3 regions of the Alteromonas sp. W364 genome follow, and region 1 is predicted to be linked to each of the others. Evidence: predicted binding sites of a transcription regulator. Region 1 holds the regulator's gene; each other region holds the start of a gene.
What was found. Region 1 encodes LexA, which represses DNA repair genes until DNA is damaged. Its sites were predicted from a motif close to TACTGTATNNNNATACAGTA; they were not measured.
Positions count from the first base shown of each region.

Region 2: a site for LexA is predicted at 2,291-2,310, ahead of dinB (DNA polymerase IV). Genes of this name have one in related genera too.
Region 3: a site for LexA is predicted at 2,723-2,742, ahead of recN (DNA repair protein RecN). Genes of this name have one in related genera too.

Region 1 is NZ_JAVRID010000007.1:88,274-95,578, forward strand. It holds gene plsB (glycerol-3-phosphate 1-O-acyltransferase PlsB) at 1-1,376, opposite strand, end outside; gene lexA (transcriptional repressor LexA) at 1,539-2,159, shown strand; gene coxB (cytochrome c oxidase subunit II) at 2,535-3,650, shown strand; gene ctaD (cytochrome c oxidase subunit I) at 3,663-5,288, shown strand; gene RM556_RS12425 (cytochrome c oxidase assembly protein) at 5,400-5,966, shown strand; gene RM556_RS12430 (cytochrome c oxidase subunit 3) at 5,968-6,867, shown strand; gene RM556_RS12435 (DUF2909 domain-containing protein) at 6,912-7,145, opposite strand; gene RM556_RS12440 (SURF1 family protein) at 7,217-7,305, shown strand, end outside.
Region 2 is NZ_JAVRID010000010.1:56,439-63,743, forward strand. It holds gene RM556_RS15270 (leucyl aminopeptidase family protein) at 1-1,081, opposite strand, end outside; gene dinB (DNA polymerase IV) at 1,210-2,262, opposite strand; gene RM556_RS15280 (transporter substrate-binding domain-containing protein) at 2,476-3,243, shown strand; gene nqrM ((Na+)-NQR maturation NqrM) at 3,272-3,505, opposite strand; gene RM556_RS15290 (FAD:protein FMN transferase) at 3,553-4,569, opposite strand; gene nqrF (NADH:ubiquinone reductase (Na(+)-transporting) subunit F) at 4,732-5,964, opposite strand; gene nqrE (NADH:ubiquinone reductase (Na(+)-transporting) subunit E) at 5,985-6,593, opposite strand; gene RM556_RS15305 (NADH:ubiquinone reductase (Na(+)-transporting) subunit D) at 6,596-7,228, opposite strand; gene RM556_RS15310 (Na(+)-translocating NADH-quinone reductase subunit C) at 7,238-7,305, opposite strand, start outside.
Region 3 is NZ_JAVRID010000004.1:326,505-333,809, forward strand. It holds gene RM556_RS08725 (GGDEF domain-containing protein) at 1-469, shown strand, start outside; gene RM556_RS08730 (outer membrane protein assembly factor BamE) at 470-826, opposite strand; gene recN (DNA repair protein RecN) at 1,026-2,699, opposite strand; gene RM556_RS08740 (anhydro-N-acetylmuramic acid kinase) at 2,804-4,036, opposite strand; gene nadK (NAD(+) kinase) at 4,036-4,911, opposite strand; gene RM556_RS08750 (3-hydroxybutyrate dehydrogenase) at 5,002-5,775, opposite strand; gene RM556_RS08755 (PHB depolymerase family esterase) at 5,809-6,885, opposite strand; gene RM556_RS08760 (homoserine O-acetyltransferase) at 6,904-7,305, opposite strand, start outside.

The DNA.
Region 1 (7,305 bases):
ATGGCAGAGAAAACTTGTGTTGGCGATTCTTTTTTCTTCGACTTGCCTTTCAATTCTTTTTGGTAACTTTTTACTTCCATAACGTGCTCATAGCCCAGATAAACAGGGACAATTGAGACTGGACGATTGATACCTTTTAAGGCGGCTTGTAAGGTCATTGCAAGCATGCCGGTCTTTGGTGGTAGCAAGCGACCTGTTCTCGAGCGCCCGCCCTCCGGGTAGTACTTAACTGAATAGCCTTTGTTAAATAGCAATTCTAGGTATTCTCTAAACACAGCGGTATAGAGTTTGTTACCGGCAAAACTGCGACGTAGAAAAAACGCACCACAACGTCTAAATATCTTACCCACTGGCCAAAAGTTTAGATTAATACCTGCAGCGATATGCGGAGTCACTAGGCCCTCATGATAAATAACATAGGTTAATAATAGGTAATCCATATGTGAGCGATGACACGGTACATAAATGATCTCGTGGCCGTTTTGAGCCAGTTCTCGCACGCGATGAGCGTGTCCGACATGTATGCCGTTATATATTTTATTCCAGATACGCCCAAGCACTCTATCGCCTATACGAATGAGACCTTCGCGATAGTCGGCCGCAACTTCATCAATATAAGCTAAGGCTTTTTTCTTTGCTTCATCAGGGCTGATGTTTTTTTGTCTGACTTCTTCTTGCATGGCCAATTGAATAGAGTCGGCACCGAGAAGTGAATTGTATAGAGTCGAGCGTTCTAAAAGCGTTGGGCCTGACATTGCTTGACGTTTTCGCTGAAAGTGAGTCCTCGCTACTCGTACTAGCTTCTGAGATATCTTTTGGTTAGAGCCATGTAATTGGGCCATCTGTTTAGTGGACACAGCTTTACTGTAACTAACGATGTTGTCACGACCTAAGAATAGTAAAATGAATAGCTTTCGTAACCAGCTTGGCGATGCTCTATCAGCAAGTAATTGCGCGAATCCGGAGGACTCTTTGCCTGCTGAGCGACCCCAAGATATTGATACAGGCACAACCTGCAAGTCTAGTTCGGGATTTTCTCTATGTAATAGAAACATTTTTGTAAATACGTCTTCAATAGATGTTTTCTTTACTTTTCGGGAAAATAGGCTTTGAGGACGATTGATATAATAGCAGCGCTTATGCTCCTCACCTAAGAACCCTATGGGCGATATGGGATTGGGTAAACCTAAGCCTGCAGCTGACAATTGCAAGGCAACTAAATCGGTAATCGATTCAGTTTGAATTAAGTATAAAAGGGGCTTCTTTTTATCAATACCGAGCTCTGACTCGATGTTAGTAGGCACACTCTTCACTGAAATTAGCCAGCGAATTGGCAGTGTAAAAAGCTTTCGCAAAAAAGCGCGTACGCCACTCATGTATTCTTCCTAATATAAAAATTAACCTGACAATAATAACATGACAGCGATAATTTATATTAATTCCTTGAAAAACAAACGTAACAAAAGACAAATTGATGATTGCCATTTATTCGATCCTGTATATACTTACACCTAACTGTATAGAAAAACAGGCTGTTTATGCGTCCACTAACTCCAAGACAACAAGAAGTGCTCGACCTAATCAAAAGCACCATGATCGACACGGGTATGCCCCCAACTCGCGCAGAAATTGCACGAAATTTAGGCTTTAAATCTGCTAACGCAGCGGAAGAGCATCTAAAAGCACTGGCGAAAAAAGGCGTGATTGAAATTATGCCGGGTACTTCGCGCGGTATTAAACTGAATTGTGCACTTGAAGATGAAGTGGAAGAAGGTTTACCGTTAATTGGTCGTGTTGCAGCGGGTGAACCCATCCTAGCAACAGAACATGTAGAGTGTCATTACAAAGTCGACCCAGATTTGTTCAAGCCAAGCGCCGACTTTTTGCTTAGAGTCGATGGCATGAGTATGAAAGACATCGGTATTCTCGACGGCGATATATTAGCGGTTCACAGAACAACTGATATTCATAACGGTCAGGTTGTCGTCGCTCGTGTTGATGAGGATGTTACGGTAAAACGGTTTGAAAAACGCGGAAGCCAAGTACTACTACATGCAGAAAACGACGCTTTCTCACCGATTAAAGTCGATTTAGCTTCACAACCATTCAATATAGAAGGTATTGCAGTTGGTGTTATTCGTAACTCTGATTGGATGTAAACATGAGTTAACTCTTCTTTCTACTCGACATATACCCAACTAACCCAAGCACCGCTTTCAGCCGGTTCTTGGGTTTTTTTAAATAAATCAATCGCTTCTTCCCTCTTCATTAATTCCGTCTCTGCTTGAGTTACTTATCAATTCTTTATTGTTTATTTATTGCGCATTAAGCAAATAGGGAATAACCATATTCATTCAAATTGCAAAAAAACACTAGACTAAGTAGGGACTTTGTTTAATCATTAGGCATTGATTTACATATCATTAAAAATAATAACAAAACCTTTACATTGGAGTGTAAAAATTGAGCGCTCTAATGTTGTTATGCAAAGGAGTATCAGAGTGAAGCGAATTTCAACGTTGCTAGTAGGCGCTATGCTGGCGCTTAGCAATCCGGCAATCGCGACGACTGCTGCGGAACGATCAGATATTAACTTACGCGAAGGCGTTACCGATATCAGTGCACAAGTATATGATTTACATATGCTAATGTTCTGGATTTGTGTAGTCATTGGTGCCTTGGTATTCGGCGTTATGTTCTATTCCATGATAGTTCATCGCAAGTCAGTGGGCGCTAAGCCAGCGAACTTTCACGAGAATGTAAAGGTTGAGGTGCTTTGGACAGTAATCCCTTTCATTATCCTTATTGCTATGGCTTGGCCCGCGGCGAAAACCTTAATGGCGATGGAGGATACCAGCGAAGCAGATATTACTATACTAGTCACTGGCTCCCAGTGGAAGTGGCATTACAAGTACCAAGAAAACCCAGATGTTGAATTCTTTTCTTTGCTGGCCACTCAGCGAGAGCAAATTCAAAATAAGTTTCCTAAAGGTGAAAATTATCTTCTTGAAGTTGACCGACCTTTAGTCATCCCTACGGGCAAAAAAGTGAGATTCCTAATTACTTCAGATGATGTAATTCATTCATGGTTTGTGCCTGATTTTGCAATTAAGAAAGATGCTAACCCTGGTTTTATCAATGAAGCATGGGCGAATGTTAACGAACCTGGTATTTACCGTGGTGCATGTGCAGAGCTATGCGGAAAAGACCATGGCTTTATGCCGGTGGTAGTCATTGCAAAAGAGCCGGCAGAATACGACGCGTGGATAAAAGAGCAAGAGTTAGCTGCCATACGTGCAAAAGAAGAAGAACAACGTTTACTTGCGATGAATATGAGTATGGAAGAGCTAATGACCCAAGGTGAGAAGGTTTACAACATTGCCTGTGTCGCTTGCCACCAACCAAACGGTGAAGGTCTTCCACCCACATTCCCTGCTTTGAAAGGCAGCGCGATTGCATTAGAGAAGCAAAACATTCCAGCGCACATTGATTACATCATCAACGGCAAAAACAACATGCCTGCGTTTGGTAAGCAGTTGAGTATGTCTGAGATTGCGGCGGTAGTGACTTACGAGCGTAATGCTTGGGGCAACAACACTGGCGACATGGTGCAAGCTAAAGACGTCAACGCTGTGATAAACGGTCAATAGGAGGTCATCACGATGAGTACAGATACAGTAAAAGATAGCCAAGACACTCACGCTGCTAGTGATGGCGCACACGACGACCATCATCATGAGCATCATATTCCAACAGGGATAACCCGTTGGTTGTTTACGACTAACCACAAAGACATAGGTACATTGTATTTGTGGTTCGCATTCATTATGTTCCTCGTGGGTGGTGCAATGGCGATGGTTATTCGCGCAGAGCTCTTCCAACCAGGACAGCAAATTGTTTCACCTGATTTCTTCAACCAAATGACAACAGTGCATGGGTTAATTATGGTCTTTGGTGCAGTTATGCCTGCCTTTACCGGCCTTGCAAACTGGTTGGTACCAATGATGATAGGTGCGCCGGATATGGCTTTACCTCGCATGAATAACTGGAGCTTCTGGATACTGCCATTTGCCTTTTTAATTCTGCTTTCATCGCTATTTATGGAAGGCGGTGGCCCTGGCTTCGGTTGGACCTTCTATGCGCCTTTATCTACTCAATATAGTAACGACAGCACTGCCTTGTTTGTGTTCTCTGTGCATATTATGGGTATTTCCTCAATCATGGGCGCGATTAACGTTGTCGTTACCATCTTAAATATGCGTGCTCCAGGCATGACGTACATGAAGATGCCGCTGTTCGTATGGACGTGGTTGATTACGGCGTTTTTACTTATTGCTGTTATGCCAGTCTTAGCCGGTGCGGTTACGATGGTACTGACCGACAAATACTTCGGAACAAGCTTCTTTGACGCTGCCGGTGGTGGTGACCCAGTGATGTTCCAGCATATTTTCTGGTTCTTTGGTCACCCAGAAGTATACATTATGATTTTACCTGCTTTCGGTATCATCTCCGCGATTGTGCCTACCTTTTCGCGTAAAAAACTTTTTGGTTACGCCTCTATGGTGTATGCAACCGCTTCGATCGCGCTTCTTTCGTTCATCGTTTGGGCGCATCACATGTTTACCACCGGAATGCCAGTGGCCGCGGAAATGTTCTTCATGTTCGCGACCATGTTGATATCGGTGCCTACAGGCGTGAAAGTCTTTAACTGGGTAGCGACAATGTGGCGCGGCTCATTAACGTTTGAAGTGCCAATGATGTTTGCTATTGCCTTTATCGTGCTGTTTACGATTGGCGGCTTGTCTGGCTTGATGTTGGCCATTACACCTGTCGACTTCCAGTATCACGATACCTACTTTGTTGTTGCTCACTTCCATTACGTACTGGTTACAGGTGCGGTCTTCTCTATCATGGCGGCTGTCTATTATTGGCTACCGAAATGGACGGGTAAGATGTTTGACGTGACTTTAGCTAAGTGGCATTTCTGGTGCTCACTAATTTCTGTAAACGTGTTGTTTTTCCCTATGCATTTTGTGGGTCTAGCAGGTATGCCTCGTCGTATTCCTGACTATGCGCTTCAATTCGCAGATTTCAATAAGTGGATCAGTATCGGTGGTTTCGCCTTCGGATTATCTCAGCTTATTTTCTTAGTATTGCTTATCAAGGCATGTAAGAAACAAGGTGAGCCTGTTAGCGACCAAGTTTGGGAAGGGGCTGAAGGTTTAGAATGGGAAATCCCGTCACCTGCACCTTACCATACGTTTGAAACGCCGCCGGTAGTGAAATAAGAAACGGTAGTTGAGACGATGAATCCTGAAGATAAATCGCTTAATGACACGGCTAGAGACGCTGAAGCAAGTAGTGCTGATGCGTCTACGGCGCCCAAAACGCGCGCTGAAATGGCAGCTGAAAATGCGAAAACAGTAAAGCGCTTGGTATTAGTTGTTGTTTGTATGTTGGGTTTCAGCTTCGCATTAGTGCCTCTGTACGATGTGTTCTGTGACTTAACCGGTATCAACGGTAAGCCATCGGATCAAGCGGCTGTGTATGAGTCGGTAGTGATCGATGAATCGCGCACTATTAAGGTAGAGTTTATTACCCGTACCCACTCTGGAATGCCTTGGGAGTTCAAAGCACAAACAGCTGTAGTGCGTGTGCATCCTGGCGAAATGGGTGAAGTCGAATTTTACGTACGAAACCCATCAGACCGCGACATTATTGCTCAAGCAATTCCATCCGTGTCACCTGGTACGGCTGCGCTCTACGTGAATAAAACAGAGTGTTTTTGTTTTAAACATCAACCTTTGAAATCAGGCGAAGAAGCCATCATGCCGATGAAATTCTACGTTGACCCACAATTGCCCAAAGATATAAGTGTTTTTACTTTGCAATATACCCTTTATGACATATCTGCAAAGGTACAACCCGCTGTTGAAGTAGCAATGAATACAGCTAATGGAGAATAAAATGGCTCAAGAACAATACGAAAAATACTATGTGCCCGAACAAAGTATATGGCCCATCGTGGGCGCAGTGGCTTTGTTTCTAATAGCAGTTGGCGCTGGTAATTTTGTAATCGAAAATAGCAATGGAACGGAAGGCTTTGGTTTTTATGTTCTGCTAGCCGGTTTAGCGTTATTGCTTATCATGATCACAGGTTGGTTTAAAAACCAAATCGACGAATCAATGAGTGGCTTGTATAGCGCTCAGTTGGGCCGATCTTACCGTCAGGGTATGGCCTGGTTCATTTTCTCTGAAGTTATGTTCTTTGCGGCTTTCTTTGGTGCATTGTTTTATGCCAGAGCGATCGCGATCCCATGGCTAGGCGGGGCATCAAATAATGTCAGCACCAACGAAGTGTTATGGAACGGTTTCGAAGCCACATGGCCTCTTCTTGTTACGCCTGCTGATGCGATAACAACAGGTGAACCTTCAACGCAAGCTATGCCTTGGACTGGACTGCCATTAATCAATACGGCCTTATTACTAGCGTCCTCAGTAACACTGCACTTTGCACACGTAGGGCTAGAAAAAGACAAAAGAACACAGCTAACCGTATGGTTAGGAATTACTATCCTATTGGGTTGTATTTTCTTGGGTTTGCAAGTGCAAGAATACATTCACGCTTATCGTGATCTCGACCTCACGCTCGATTCAGGCGTCTACGGAAACACTTTCTTCTTGTTAACAGGCTTCCATGGAATGCATGTTACCTTGGGAACAATAATACTCATTGTGTTGTTTTTTAGAGTATTGAAGGGGCACTTTACGCCGAAAGAACACTTTGCTTTCCAAGCGGGTAGTTGGTATTGGCATTTTGTTGACGTAGTGTGGGTAATGTTATTCTTTTTTGTCTATATTCTTTAAGAATATAAGCTACTGACATTGTTGAGTAAATAAACAACAATGGGCTACTCCGTTTGAGTAGCCTGCTGTTGATAAGGTGAAAGATTCGGTTTAATCAATCCCGTTGCAACACCAAGCAAAATAATGCCAATGATGAGCGCCGAAGCAAGTACTCGTCTACCAATATATTTACTCATATTTTCATCTTGTTTGTTTTTCAACATGATCACCATAGCTTTGAACAAGCTGACCACCATAAAGATCAACAAAGCACCAATGACAATTTTCACAACTAACATGCACTCGCTCCTATTATTTTTATTCTTTCTTTTGCGGGGCAAAAAGAATTTTCAAAGGTTTATTAACGAATATGTGGCTCCGTAAATTACCTATAATACCTACCTTAATCACTTTGGTATGTGTTGTCATTATGTTTGGCTTAGGTATCTGGCAATTGGA
Region 2 (7,305 bases), on a different contig from region 1:
AAAGTAGATCTGCTAGCAACATACGCCCTTCAGCATCAGTATTACCTACTCGCACTCGAATACCAGCATGAGAAGTGATAATTTCATCCGGTATAAAGGCCTCGGCACCAATACTATTTCTAACAGCACCGATTTCAACAATCACTTTCAGCCCTTTTGGTGCGAGCAATGAAACTGTTTTCATGAAGCCAGCAACACCCGCGGCGCCGCCTTTATCACGACTCATGCCTGCCATATGGCCGTTAACTTTCAGGTCTGCGCCACCGGTATCAAAAGTAATCCCTTTACCAGCAAACAAGAGAGTTTTGTTAATTTCGCCTTCGCCCTGGTAAACCATGCGAATAATTCTAGGACGATGACGTTCCACCTCAATCGACGCTCTGGCAACCGCATGCAATAATGGGTAATCCTTTAATATTGCTTCATGATCTGAGATGACTGAGACTTCAACGTTAGAATCCTTGAATGCCTCCAAGCAATAGTCAGCAAAGCCTGGAGGAGCCATACGCTCAGGCTCTGTACCACAGAGATCCCTGGCTACTCGTTTGCCTGCCTCAATGGCATTCAAGCGTGAAACATCAAAACCAGGATCAGCATGCAAAATACCGAGCTCCTGAAGTGGTTCAACTTCGTTCTCTCCAAGCGCCTGTCGAGCCTCCAAAGGCTGCCATAAGCCTTGGCAAAGCCCTAGAAATGCAGCTTCAATTGCATTGACATAGGTAGCTTGTAAAGGCGCATTTAAGCCATGCAGATTCACTTCAAGTAAGGGTTTACGAATACCCGAGTCTAAAAGGGTCTGAGCGACATTCTTAGCCGCATCAAATATTTGTCGAACATCATCATAGTCACGATCTAAAGCACCTGATGGCACGTGTATGACTCGATTTCCAGGGACGCTCTGATTAGGAATGAGTACAGCCTGTTCACCTACTCGTTTGTCTAAACGTTGGTGAAGTTGGATAGCACCTGACAAATCTGAGTAGAACTGACTAGAAAAGGTATTGCTCAACAGAATAAAAGCATCATAGTTATCTGTTAAGCCAGTTGTGCTCGTTTCTAACACTGCTTTTGGAAAAGGCATGGAAATCTCCGTTGGATGATTAGGCGCGTTTATTACTTACACATCTTGTAAGTTCATATGCATTCGCACACGTTAGTGCACGCCATATAGCGCACTTATTTTGGTGCATATGTAACATTGCAATTAGCTTAAAGCAAGGGCAACGACATCTGATCTGTATTGAGTATGTCTGTAAGAGATACGTGAATACCGACTAATCGGACGTTTTTTCCTTCCCCACGCAGAAATGCTTTAGACACCAAATTGAATAATGTTTGCTCATCGACGATAAGGCCTTGTTGCTCTACTGTTGTTTGCTGAAAGTCACTGAACTTAAGTTTGACACCTAAAGATTTTATTGGCGCTCTTTGTTTGGCGTTGATGCGTTCCATCAAGGTAGGTAAAAGTTTGCTGACGACGGCCTGACATTCTTCAAGACTGGTCAGATCTTGATCAAGTGTTCGTTCAACACCAATCGACTTGCGCTTCCTATTCGTAGATAAACGCCGTTCATCAATAGCGTGAGCTCTCTTCCAAAGAGACGCGCCAAACTTCCCAAAGTGCTTGTGCAGCTTTTCGATAGGAAAAGTACGGATATCTTCACACTTGTATAGACCCAATTTATTCAGCTTTTCTAAGGTTACCTTGCCAACTCCGGGGATTTTTTTTAGCGGTAGCGCTTTTACAAACTCGTCAAGCTGGTCGGGTGCGATCACACAGATACCGTTCGGTTTGTTTTCATCACTAGCTACTTTTGCCACAAATTTGATAGGTGCAACACCGGCGGATGCCGTCAATCCGATTTCTTGTTCAATCGCTCGGCGGATATCTTCGGCAATGTAAGTCGCGCTGCCGTTAAACAACTCAGAGTCTGTTACATCGAGAAAGGCTTCATCTAAGGAGAGTGGTTCGATTTCATCCGTGTAGCGCAGGTAAATAGCTTTTATTTGATCGGATACTTCTTTGTACACCGACATTCTGCCTTTTACTAAGGTTAAATTCGGGCATAAGCGTAAGGCAGTTGCGGTAGCCATTGCAGACCGGACACCAAATTCTCTGGCTTGATAATTACAAGTCGACACCACACCTCGTCGATCAGCACTGCCGCCAATAGCGATGGGTATATTGCGGAGCTCAGGATTGTCACGCATTTCAACTGCAGCGTAAAAACAATCCATATCAATATGAATAAACTTTCTCATTATTGTGGCTTGCATCAACTTTATTAACAACTGTATAAATAGACAGTTTATAACAATTTAGAAGAAAAACCATTACTAAAAGCAAAGGTCCTAGGTGAGGTTTGTAAATAAGCAAGGAGGTCGATTTTAGAGCGTCTCATTTGCTGAAAACATGTACATATCATTTTTCATTAAACTTATGCTACTATCTAAAAGTGCCTTTAGGAGAGTTAAGTGCTTTTTAGATTCACCCTTATCCTGTTGTTATCACTCAATACATACATAGTGTTGTCTGCACAATTGGCCGCAAAGCCAGCAGATAATGACCCTACCACAATAGTGCTAGGCCTAACGGGCTTTGCACCTTACAGCACAATAGATGAAGAAACAGGGCAATGTTTTGGCTCGGGCTTTGACATTACCCAAACTCTTCTTTTAAGCGATAACTTTAAAGTTAAACCTTTTTGTGCAGCACCGGCTCGAGTGTATCGGAGTATTGAAGAAGGTAAAATTGACCTTACTGTTAATATCAAGTCAACCAATGCCTTAAAAGATAAAGTCTCATTTACCCAAATCCCCTTCGACAAACTCAAACTTAATCTTTATTCGAAAAATGAGCAAAGTAGCAGTAAAACAGTGGCTTCAATTAGGGGTTATGATTATGAAGGTCAGAGACGTAAGATGGAGGAACAGGGGTATAAATTTGTTGACGTGCCAAATGCGGACAACGCCACAAATTTGTTTTTAAATGGCCGCACATCTCACCTTTTATCTTATGAGAACCCCTATATACACTTTCTAAATCAATTAGATAGTGAAACCAGAACCTCATATGAGCAGATTGTACAAATAGAGTATCTCACCTCAGTGCCAACGCACTATGCAATTAGCAAGTCGTCTCCTCACCATGACTCACTGGTAGTAGCCTTTAATCGGATTGATGAGAAGGCATTAGCAGACCAACACTATATTAATCAAGTAATCGCTACCATTCATCCATAAGGTTTTCTTCACCCTCTCAATGCTGCTCCTACAAAATCTTATTGTTTTGCCACTCTTTAATTTTTTCCTGTCGTTTTTCTTCTCGTTCCATACGAGCTTTTTTTCTATCGCACGGTTCTGGACAATCACAGGCTTTAGAAATACCTAAAGCGCCAAGTCCACCACAACTACCAGCAATCGTTTTCTTTTGTAGAATGTATCCAACTGCCATGGCTAATACCATCAGCAGGAAAAATCCAAATGCTAAAATGAAAGTACTCAAATTGACCTCGATTAATTATCTAATTAGTGACGTTTATTAAAGCGTCGCTATTGTTGATTTTGTATCAGTGCTTCAAAGCTCGGCGAGGAATACTCAACAAACTCTTCACCTTCTTTTAAGACCATGAACACCGATAAGTTATTTCGTTCTGCTAAGACTTTCGCCTTCTCTGGCCCCATTACATTTAGGGCCGTTGCTAAACCGTCTGCTGTCATAGAGGACGGATGAACCACAGTAACCGATACTAAGTTATGTGTAATTGGATAACCGGTGTTTGGATCTATTAAATGACTATAACGCTTGCCGTCATACTCAAAATAAATCCGGTAATCACCTGATGTGGCAATCGCATTATTACCAATACTGAATATCTTCTGAGCTTCTCGCTGCGTGCTTATGGGCTTTTCTACTGCCACACGCCATGAAGCACCATTCTTTTTCTGGCCAGCAACTCGCATTTCACCGCCAATTTCGACCAAATAATTATCAATATCGTTTGTCTCTAGTATATCAGCTACAACATCGACACCATAGCCCTTGGCAATTGTTGATAAATCGATATAAACCGACTTATGTTGTTTGGTAACGACATCATTTTCCAAGGTAAACTTGTCGATACCCACAAACTCCCTCACTGCCATCAGTTGCTCTCGGCTTGGTATGGTCTCAGGACGCTTGTCAGGGCCGAACCCCCACAAATTGACTAAAGGACCAACGGTCACATCTAAAGTCCCTGAGCTTAGCTTATTCAGCCTGATAGCTTCGTTTAGAACGAGAGTTGTTTGCTCTGATATCGGAAAAGGGGTATTTGCCGGTGCTTTGTTCAACAAGGATAATTCTGAGTTCGGATCGTACGTCGACATCAGGGCGTTGACTTGTATGAGAGCATCGTCAATTTCAGCCTTAAGCGCTGGCAAAACAATATTATTGTCTTGCGGATCTACAAACTTGACAGTGTAGGTCGTACCCATCGTTTTCCCATAAATGACTTGCTCACTGGGTTGAGGAGACGAACAAGCGACAAGTAAGAAGCTAAGACAAAGAAAAACGGATAAAGCTTTCAAAATTCACCTTCAATAGTATAAATGTTGTATGACTCTGGAAAATGTCTCGGCAAGCCAAGTAAAGCGACGATGAGTTGCTGAAACAAAAAAGGCGCTTCTCAGTAGAATGCGCCTTTCCCTTACGCTCAAGCCGAGGCTTAAGTGTTGCTCATTGCCGGTCGCTTAGCCACCGAAGTCATCAAGCATGATGTTTTCATCTTCAACACCGAGCTCTTTGAGCATATTAATTACTGCTGCGTTCATCATAGGTGGACCACACATATAGAACTCACAGTCTTCTGGCGCTGGGTGATCCTTCAAGTAGTTCTCTAATAGAACATTGTGGATAAACCCAGTGTCGCCTTCCCAATTATCCTCTGGTTGAGGGTCAGATAAGGCTACGTGCCAAGTAAAGTTCTCGTTCTCTTTTTGTAACATATCGAAATCTTCAACATAGAACATTTCACGCAAAGAACGAGCACCATACCAGAAGGTCATTTTGCGGTCTGTTTTGATTCGACGAAGTTGATCAAAAATGTGTGAACGCATCGGAGCCATACCGGCACCACCGCCTACAAAAACCATTTCAGCATCAGTATCTTTCGCGAAGAACTCACCAAATGGGCCAGAAATTGTTACTTTGTCGCCTTCTTTCAATGACCAAATGAACGATGACATTTTACCCGCTGGCAAGCTAAGATTATTAGGTGGCGGCGTAGCAATACGCACGTTCAACATAATAATGCCTTCTTCCTCTGGATAGTTTGCCATTGAATAAGCGCGAATGGTTTCTTCATCAACCTTTGACTCTACGTCAAAGAAGCCGAAGTGTTCCCAATCTTTGCGGTATTCATCTGGTACATCAAAGTCTTTATACTTAACGTGATGAGGCGGAGCCTCAATTTGAATATAACCACCGGCGCGGAATGGAACACTTTCGCCATCTGGAATAGCCAACTTAAGCTCTTTGATGAAGGTCGCTTCGTTATTGTTAGAAATAACTTCACAATCCCACTTTTTGATACCAAATACTTCTTCCGGAAGCTCAATGTCCATGTCTTGCTTAATAGAAACTTGGCAAGACAAACGACAACCGCCTTTCGCTTCGCGCTTAGAGATATGATCTAACTCAGTTGGTAAGATTTCGCCACCACCTGATTTCACATCAACCGTACACTGCCCACATGAGCCACCGCCACCGCAGGCAGATGATACGAAGATGCCAGACTCTGCTAGTGCGCCTAGCAATTTTCCACCTGGAGAAGTTGTAATTACTTTATCTGGATCGCCATTAATGGTGATTTTAACGTCACCTTCAGGCACTAATTTCGATTTCGCAAACATGATAATAAATACTAACGCTAATACGATAGCGATAAACATGCCTACACCGAGATAGATTTCTACTTGATTCATTATCTATACTCCTATTCGCTTTACAGCGAAATACCTGTGAATGACTGGAAGCCCAATGCCATCAAACCGGCAATCATAAACACAGAACCTAATCCGCGAATACCGTCTGGCATATCTGCATACTTTAACTTTTCACGTACAGCAGCTAGCAGAATGATGGCAATTGCCCAACCTGCTCCACTACCAATACCGTAAACAATACTTTCAGAGAATGTGTACTCACGTTGAACAGCGAATGCGACACCACCGAATATTGCACAGTTTACGGTGATAAGCGGCAAGAAGATCCCTAATGCGTTATATAAAGCAGGGAAAAACTTGTCCAGTGTCATTTCCAGTATCTGAACTAAGGCCGCGATAACGCCGATAAACGTTAGGAAACTTAGGAAGCTTAGGTCGGCATCTGGGAAGCCAGCCCACGCTAACGCGCCAGGCGCAAGAATGTTTACGAAAATAAGTTGGTTAACTGGTACAGAGATACCTAATACTACGATAACTGCAACACCTAAGCCCATTGATGTAGCGACTTTCTTCGAAACAGCTAGGAAAGTACACATACCTAAGAACAAGGACAATGCCATGTTCTCAACGAATACAGCTCTAATAAATAATGCTAAATAATGTTCCATGATTATTCCTTAGGCTCTACTTGTTCTGGACGGATTGTACGGATGAACCAAATCATACCGCCAATAAGGAAGAACGAACTAAATGGTAGTATCAATAAGCCGTTACCCTGATACCAGCCACCGTTGGTGACCAATGGTAGGATTTCAAACCCTAAGATAGTACCGAAACCAGCCAATTCTTTTATTGTACCAATGACGATTAAGATAAATGAATACCCTAAACCGTTACCAAGACCATCTAGGAAGCTCATTCCAGGTGGCGACTTCATTGCGTATGCTTCTGCTCGACCCATAACAATACAGTTTGTAATGATCAGTCCGACGAATACCGATAGTTGCTTAGAAATTTCGTAAGAATAAGCCTTCAAAATTTGGTCAACAACAATTACCAATGACGCGATTATGGTCATTTGTATAATGATCCGCACACTAGATGGGATCTGGTTACGAATAAGAGAGATAAATAAATTCGAAAATGCACATACTGAGGTTAATGCCAATGACATTACCAATGCAGTTTCAAGTTTGGTAGTAATCGCAAGTGCTGAACAAATACCAAGTACGTGTAAAGCAATAGGGTTACTGTCTAATATGGGCCCAAACAGGGCTTTTTTCATTTCTTTAGTATCAGCCATTGTTCTGCCTTATGATTTCCAAGATTGCTTTTTCAGGTAATTACCGTAACCATTTTCACTTGCCCAGTACTGAAGCG
Region 3 (7,305 bases), on a different contig from region 1:
TTTAAAAAATAGCCGTTATTTCGGTAAGCAACTTCTTTTGCTAATTGATAAAGCGCGAACAGAGTTCAAAGAAGTATCACTGATTGTGGTAGATGTTGATAACTTCAAAGATATTAACGATCGTTTCGGTCATGCTTATGGGGACGATTGTCTCATCAACCTTGCTGAAGTATTGGTAAAGCGCTGCGATGGGGTGCACAATTATGCCGTGCGCCTATCTGGGGATGAGTTCGCTATTGTTATGTACGACGCAAAGCCTGAGGAGCTGACACAAGCCTGTAGAGATATTCTGACGGACATCCAGCTTATAGACTTGGAAGTATCTATTGGCACATCTGTTAGTATGATAGAAGAGGGAGAAAACTCAGTAGAAATAAAGGATAGGTTGTTTAAAGATGCAGACGCTGCGATGTATCAAGCCAAGCGAAGAGGGCGCAATACCTTCGTGACTGCGCCTTCGCTTCGATAATTAAGCATCTAGCGGTGTATTAAACTCTTCTGACAATTCAAAGTCGCCTACCACTTCAACTAACTTGTCACCCTCAAAGCGGATAATCAGCTCTTTCTTGAAGTCTTCACCACGTTTGCTCATGCCACGTTTCATTTCGTAAACATAATACCAAGTATCAAGATCAAACGAATCTTCTACTACAGGGTGCCCAAGTACATAAATAACTTGCTCTTTGGTCATACTGATACGCAGTTTTTGTACGTCGCGGTCGTCCAGATAATTGCCCTGAGGGATATCTATACGATATATCCAGTTTTTACACGCTGTTGTTGAAAAAACTATCGTTAAGATGATGAGGATGTGCGTTAACTTCATTTATTTGTCCGAGTTTGTGTTGCTAAACCACGCCATTGCGTAAAATTTAATCTGTACTATTAAGTGAGATAGGAATTACCTCGTTTCTACTGAGGGCAGATGCTACCCACTAAACTGAGACCATTCAACTCTTAATTAGTTCTATTTTGCTTTCGTCCTGGAGGTTTGGGGTATTTTGTGTCCTAAACCAAAGCTGGAACTACAATTTAAGCAAGTCTTTTGCATTGGCGATTGCTGTATCGGTCAATTTATCACCGGCTAGCAAGCGGGCGATTTCGTTAACTCTTTCTGGCTCAGACAGCTTCAACATTCTCGTTTCTGTGGAGTCTCCATCGCTGAGCTTTGTCACAAAAACTTGGTTATGTCCATGTGCGGCAACTTGCGGTAAGTGAGTGACGCACATGACTTGTGATACTTCACCAAGCTTGCGTAGCAAGCGACCGACAATAGACGCTGTTGGACCGCTGATACCAGTATCTACTTCATCGAATATCATCGTAGGGATATTGTTACCGCTAGCAGTAATGACTTGTATTGCTAGACCGATTCGAGATAACTCACCCCCTGAGACGACTTTATCTAATGCATCAGCTGCCTGACCAGGGTTAGTGGAGACCTTTATTTGCACATGGTCACGACCATTCGCACTCGGTGCCTGCTCAATACTATGGTTAACGTCAATGCTTACCTTAGCGTGAGGCATATTCATTTCGCTAATATAAGCTTGAATTTTACCTGCTAATACACTTGCGTGCTTGGTACGTGACTCACAAAGAAGCTCTGCTTGTTGATTGTATTCATTGAATAGCGCTTCACATTCTATGACCAATTCCGACAAGCTGTCTTCATCCTTTAGCAAACTGGCGTATTCATTCGCCAGCTCCATATGCTTAGCGTACAGGTTTTCAGGAGAGACATAGTGTTTGCGAGCGAGATCCATTGCTTGGCTGTATCGCTGTTCAACTTGCTGCATGCGCATTGGATCGATTTCTAATTGTTCGCTATATTGCCTTAATTCTTGTGCTGCCTCGTCTACTTGTATTGCTGCCTCGGAGAGAACATCAACAATGGGTGATAGCTGCGAGTCATGTTCTTGCATCTCAGACAGGTTATTTATACACGAACGAATGGCTGATAAAGCATTAAACTCATCGCCTTCATATAACTGGTGAAAGCTCAATTGAGCTTGTTCAAGTAGAGTTTGGCTATTGCTCAAGCGCTTATGCTCTATTTCTAGTTCGCTAAATTCATTTTCTTCAATGCTAAATTCATCAAGCTCTGCAACTTGGTACTCTAGTAGGTTTTTACGATCATTACGTTGTTGTTGCTCAGCTTGTAACTGATTCAACTCGGCCTGTTTCGACTTTAAGCTATGAAAGGCTGTCGACACTGACGATAATAAGTTTGTGTGTTCGGAAAAGGTATCTAAAAGACGACGTTGATTGTCAACTTTGAGAAGTTGCTGATGTGCATTCTGACCATGAATAGCGACTAGATACTGGCCTAAGGCTTTCAGCTGGTTTAATGATACAGCGATACCGTTTACAAATGCCTTTGATCGGCCTTCTTGGTTGATTACACGGCGTATAAAGCATTCATTAGGGTTATCTTCTTGTTCTAGCTCGTGTTCCGATAACCATGCTTTGGCTAGTGGAACCTTGGCAATATCAAAATGCGCGATTATTTCTGCTTTCTCTGCACCTTTGCGAACACTAGATGCATCGGCTCTATCGCCCAGACATAAACTAAGCGCGTCAATAGCGATAGACTTACCTGCGCCGGTTTCACCTGTAATTGCGGTCAACCCATGTGCAACATCAACTTGAATTTGTTTTACTACGGCGAAATTTTTGACAGAAATATGCGCTAACATTGTATTTTTTCCGATTATGAGTGCACTGTTAATATATACAGTGTTTTGCTGTATGTAAAGAATGGTTTTGTGTGAAAGTAAAAAAAGAAATGATTAGGTAAGCCCTAGTCTGGTAGAGAAATTTTGCCCATACTTACAACAGGTCGATTATTCGCGATATTGTTCGCTGTATCACCTGTACCAAAGCTAGTAGGCTTACCGGAAACACATTCATTCGCCAGCAGGGCAAAGAGTATGGCCTCTTTAGCGTCTCCATCTAGCCCCAGCTCGTCGGTAGTATGCAGTGTTTGACCGAGCAGGGTTTTTAGGTTGTCGCATAGCAATGGGTTGTGCGCGCCACCGCCACTCAGATAAACCTCGACGGGGCGGTCTAATTTTTCGATGTGGCTAGCAATACACCAAGCACTGAAGTAATTTAGTGTTGCGAGCAAATCTTCCAATGGGAGTTCTGTTAAGTCATGATTGGCTTGAATGGTTGATAACCATGCCAAATTAAATAGTTCAGGACCCGTGGTTTTAGGCAAAGGGGCGCAAACATAGGGTTCTTTGCATAGTAGTGCGAACAGGGCTTTATTGACTTTGCCAGTGCGCGCGAGTCTCGCATCTCGGTCAAAAGCTTCGCCAAGAGCTTGCTGCACAAGAGCATCCATTAATGTGTTACCCGGCCCTATATCAGAACAAACAGTATCTGAAAACGCACTATTGGCGGGTAAAAACGTGAAGTTAGCAATGCCACCGATATTGACTAAGCATCGGTTCTCACGTTTGTCTGCAAGTAACAAGTAATCTCCATACATTGCCAACGGCGCACCTTCACCTCCGTGAGCAATGTGTTTTTGCCGAAAGTCACTGAGGGTTATTATCCCTGTTAGGGAGGCAATATGGTCACCATCTCCTAGCTGTAGTGTGCTGTTGCAAGGCGAATGAGAGGGGACATTGGATATGTGGCCCTCAATACTGGTTAGTGACAAAGGACGGTGATAAACGGTTTGCCCATGACTGGCAATTAAATCGATATCATCGCGTTGGAATTCATGTTTACGCAAGAATTGGTTTACCATTGCAGCATGTTCACGTGCAATGTAGGCATTTAACCAACAAATAAGGTCATGTTTTACTGCTTGCTTTGCGAATACTTGAGATACTGCTGATCTAAACTCTGAAGAATAAGCTTGGGTCTCGAATGCCAATAAAGATATTTGGGTGTCTCTGCCGCTTCCAGAACAAGAACAAAGCGCTATGTCTAAGCCGTCGAGGGATGTTCCGCTCATCAGGCCAATAATCAGTCGTTCGTTCTTTCTTGATAGCTCATACAGTGCTTGAATACGATCTTGCATTAGTAAAGCTTACTGCCCCAATTAAGCTTTGTTCTCAGCACATTAAAGTAGTTGTAATCTAAAGGGTGCACTAAGTTTAGCTTGTTTGGATTCTTTCTAATTCGCACTTCGTCACCGGGCTTCAAGGAAATCACGATATGACTGTCACAACTCACTTGTAAATTGTCGGTATTCACATTTGACACTTTCAGTGTGATTTCGCTTTTCGCATCAACAACGATCGGTCGACTGCTGAGTGTATGAGGAAACATCGGAACGAGAGTGAGTGCATCAAGTTGTGGCATCAATATAGGACCACCACCGGATAAGGAGTAAGCCGTTGAACCTGTTGGAGTAGCGCAAATAATACCATCGGAGCGCTGACTAAATACGAACTGATTGTCGACGTATAACTCAAATTCCATCATATGAGCCACTTTTTCGTGATGCAGAACTATCTCATTGACGGCAGCGTTAGTTTCTTGATGTTTATCTTCTCTGAAGACGTTTGCTTCTAACAAAAAGCGCTCTTCGCGGTGCACTTTACCTTCAAAAATATTGGCGATTTGACGGGTAATATCTTCTGGGTTGATATCAGTCAGAAAGCCTAAATTACCACGGTTAACGCCAACAACATCTGTATCGAATTGAGCGAGTATACGAGCAGCACCGAGCATATAACCATCACCGCCTACAACAATCGCTAACTCAGCTCGCTCTCCTAAGGTTTCTAAAGCGCAAACCTCTAACGAGCGATCATCGAGTTCTTCTTTAATGCGTGCTTCTACTAAAATCGTGCAATTACGTTCTTTTAACTCAGTCACCAAAGCATTAAGACTGACGCGGCTACCTTCGTGGTCTGTTTTCCCTATTAGGCCAACGGTTGTATAGCTCATATTTCAGTTTCTCACTTAACGCGGCGAATATGTGCTAACTTTCACTTAAATGTGAGGCAGTTGCAAGCGTATTGTGCTGATAATTGGTATTTATCGAGCCGTCCAACCGCCGTCTAATATGATTGTTTGCGCCGTCATATTTTTTGCGGCTGGAGAAATCAAGAATGACGCGGTTTGTGCTAACTCTTCAATTTCAATAAACGCTTTTTTAGGCATAGGCTCGAGCATGATTTTCTCAACGACATCCTGTTCGGACATGTTGTTCTCCTTTGCTTGTGCCGAAATCTGCTGTTCAACTAAAGGCGTTTTAACATAAGCAGGGCAGAGCGTATTAATCGTCACATCAACGTCACCCGTTTCAAGTGCCACTGTTTTTGCAAACCCTAGTAAACCGTGTTTGGCAGCAACATAGGCTGACTTGAATGGAGAGGCGATGACTGAATGAATTGACCCAACATTGATGATTCGACCAAAGTTTTGTTCGCGCATATGAGGTAGAAAGGCTTGAGTCAAAAGCGCTGGGCCAACCAACATAACATTAATGAGCAACTGCCACTTATCTGCTGGGAAATCCTCTAATTTGCTGACATGTTGAATACCTGCGTTATTAACTAACACATCTATCTTAAGTGGTGCCAGGCTTGCAGGCAGGGAGGCCACTTGTGCGGCATTGCACACATCTACTGCAATAGCTTGTGCTGACAATCCCTTTGCGCTTAGCTTCTCAGCAGCATTGCTAGCCGCAGTATCATTAATATCAGCAATGACGATATGGTGACCTTCGCCAGCCAAATGTTCGGCAATACCAAAGCCGATTCCACTTGCACCACCGGTTACAAATATATTGAGTTGTTTACTTTCCATGGGCTTTCCTATTAAATTTATAAATGATAAGTCTTATTGAGGCTTCAAAATGATATCGTCAATGCGCTCAACGAGACTCTTGATAGCTTGAATTTGTTGCCCTTCCTTATTTGCATACTCTGAACCTGTATAACCCCACCAATCCCAGCATGATTGTGGGTTCAGAGGCATAAACATAGATTTCTTAGTTTGAGGATAAAGCACTACGATATCGTTACTTAGGGCCCATTCATTTAAGCCTGATTGCATCGCATACTGGTCTTGGACTGTTTCAGCGTTTTGGTTGCAACCGTGAAAGCTAACATGTAACTGACAGGCTTTTGCATCAAGGCACTGTGGAGGTACAAACACATAACCACTCTCAGCAAGCGTGTTTGCATATTCTCCCGCATAGCTCGCTTGTGAGAAAGCATTTAAGTGACTTTTGAGCGTTTCGGATGAGGCTTCACTGCGGGCAGTCTCAATCAGCCCTAAATACGTAAGGAGTTCGCCAGCTGCATCATAATTACACGCACCGATAAACGGTGCCTCAGACACGTTACAATCAATTCCCGATTCAAGCGTAGGCATTAAATGAGCAAACGGCTTATCGTTAACATATTTTATATTGCTTGGCGTAAATAGTGTCATCACTTGTGCATATAGTTGATCTGCCACACTTGCGATAATTCGAGTGTCCTTCGTACCGTGAAATAGCCATAGCTTGTCATTCACATTGTCACTAGCAGATGCAACTTTCTTAGATGCAAGGACACTATCGTAATAGTCATTTAGGGGTGAAAGCGTGAGTGCACCCGAATCGTCAGAAACACAATTTTTTAGCGCTGTGCCAATATCATTCTGAGCGCAATAGTAAGGACCTCCAGCAATTAAGGCTGAACCATTGACAATCTCAGAGTGTGATAAATGAAATTGCAGTGCCATGTAAGCACCTGAAGAAAGACCTGATAAGCTAATGTTCTGTGTTTGTATGGCAGGGAAGGTGATTGCTACACTATCATTAATATCAGCGTTTTCCGCCGTACTGGTGGATTGACTGTCAACACAAGAGAGAAGTCCTAAACACAGACATATGGCACCGGCACAACGGGTTTTGTTGAATGAAGTCATGGTTTTCCTTGTTTTCCCTTAGTTAGACAGAAATTCTGCAATTGTCTCGGCATGCTTTTGTATACCAATGACACCTTCTAAGTGACCTAATGCGCCAGGTATTTCCGATAGTTCACTTTGTTTTTTTAAGGTCTTGAGTTGTTGATGGGTATCATGGGCATGATATGGCATCAATAATAAATCTTGAGTCGCCGGCAAAAATAGCGTTTTCGCTTTAATATTGCGTAAGCCATCCTGCCATGAGCTTTGTTGTCCTGCCATAAAAAGCTGGCAAGCTCGCACTAAGTAAAGCAAGCTATTCGCATCCATTTTCTCACTTCGACTACTCGCTCTTTCAAGTAACCATTGGTTGATTTTGTGGCTGGCATGAATATCTTGCAGAGGTGCCAATTCTAATGGCGAGTGATTAAGGCTCTTGCC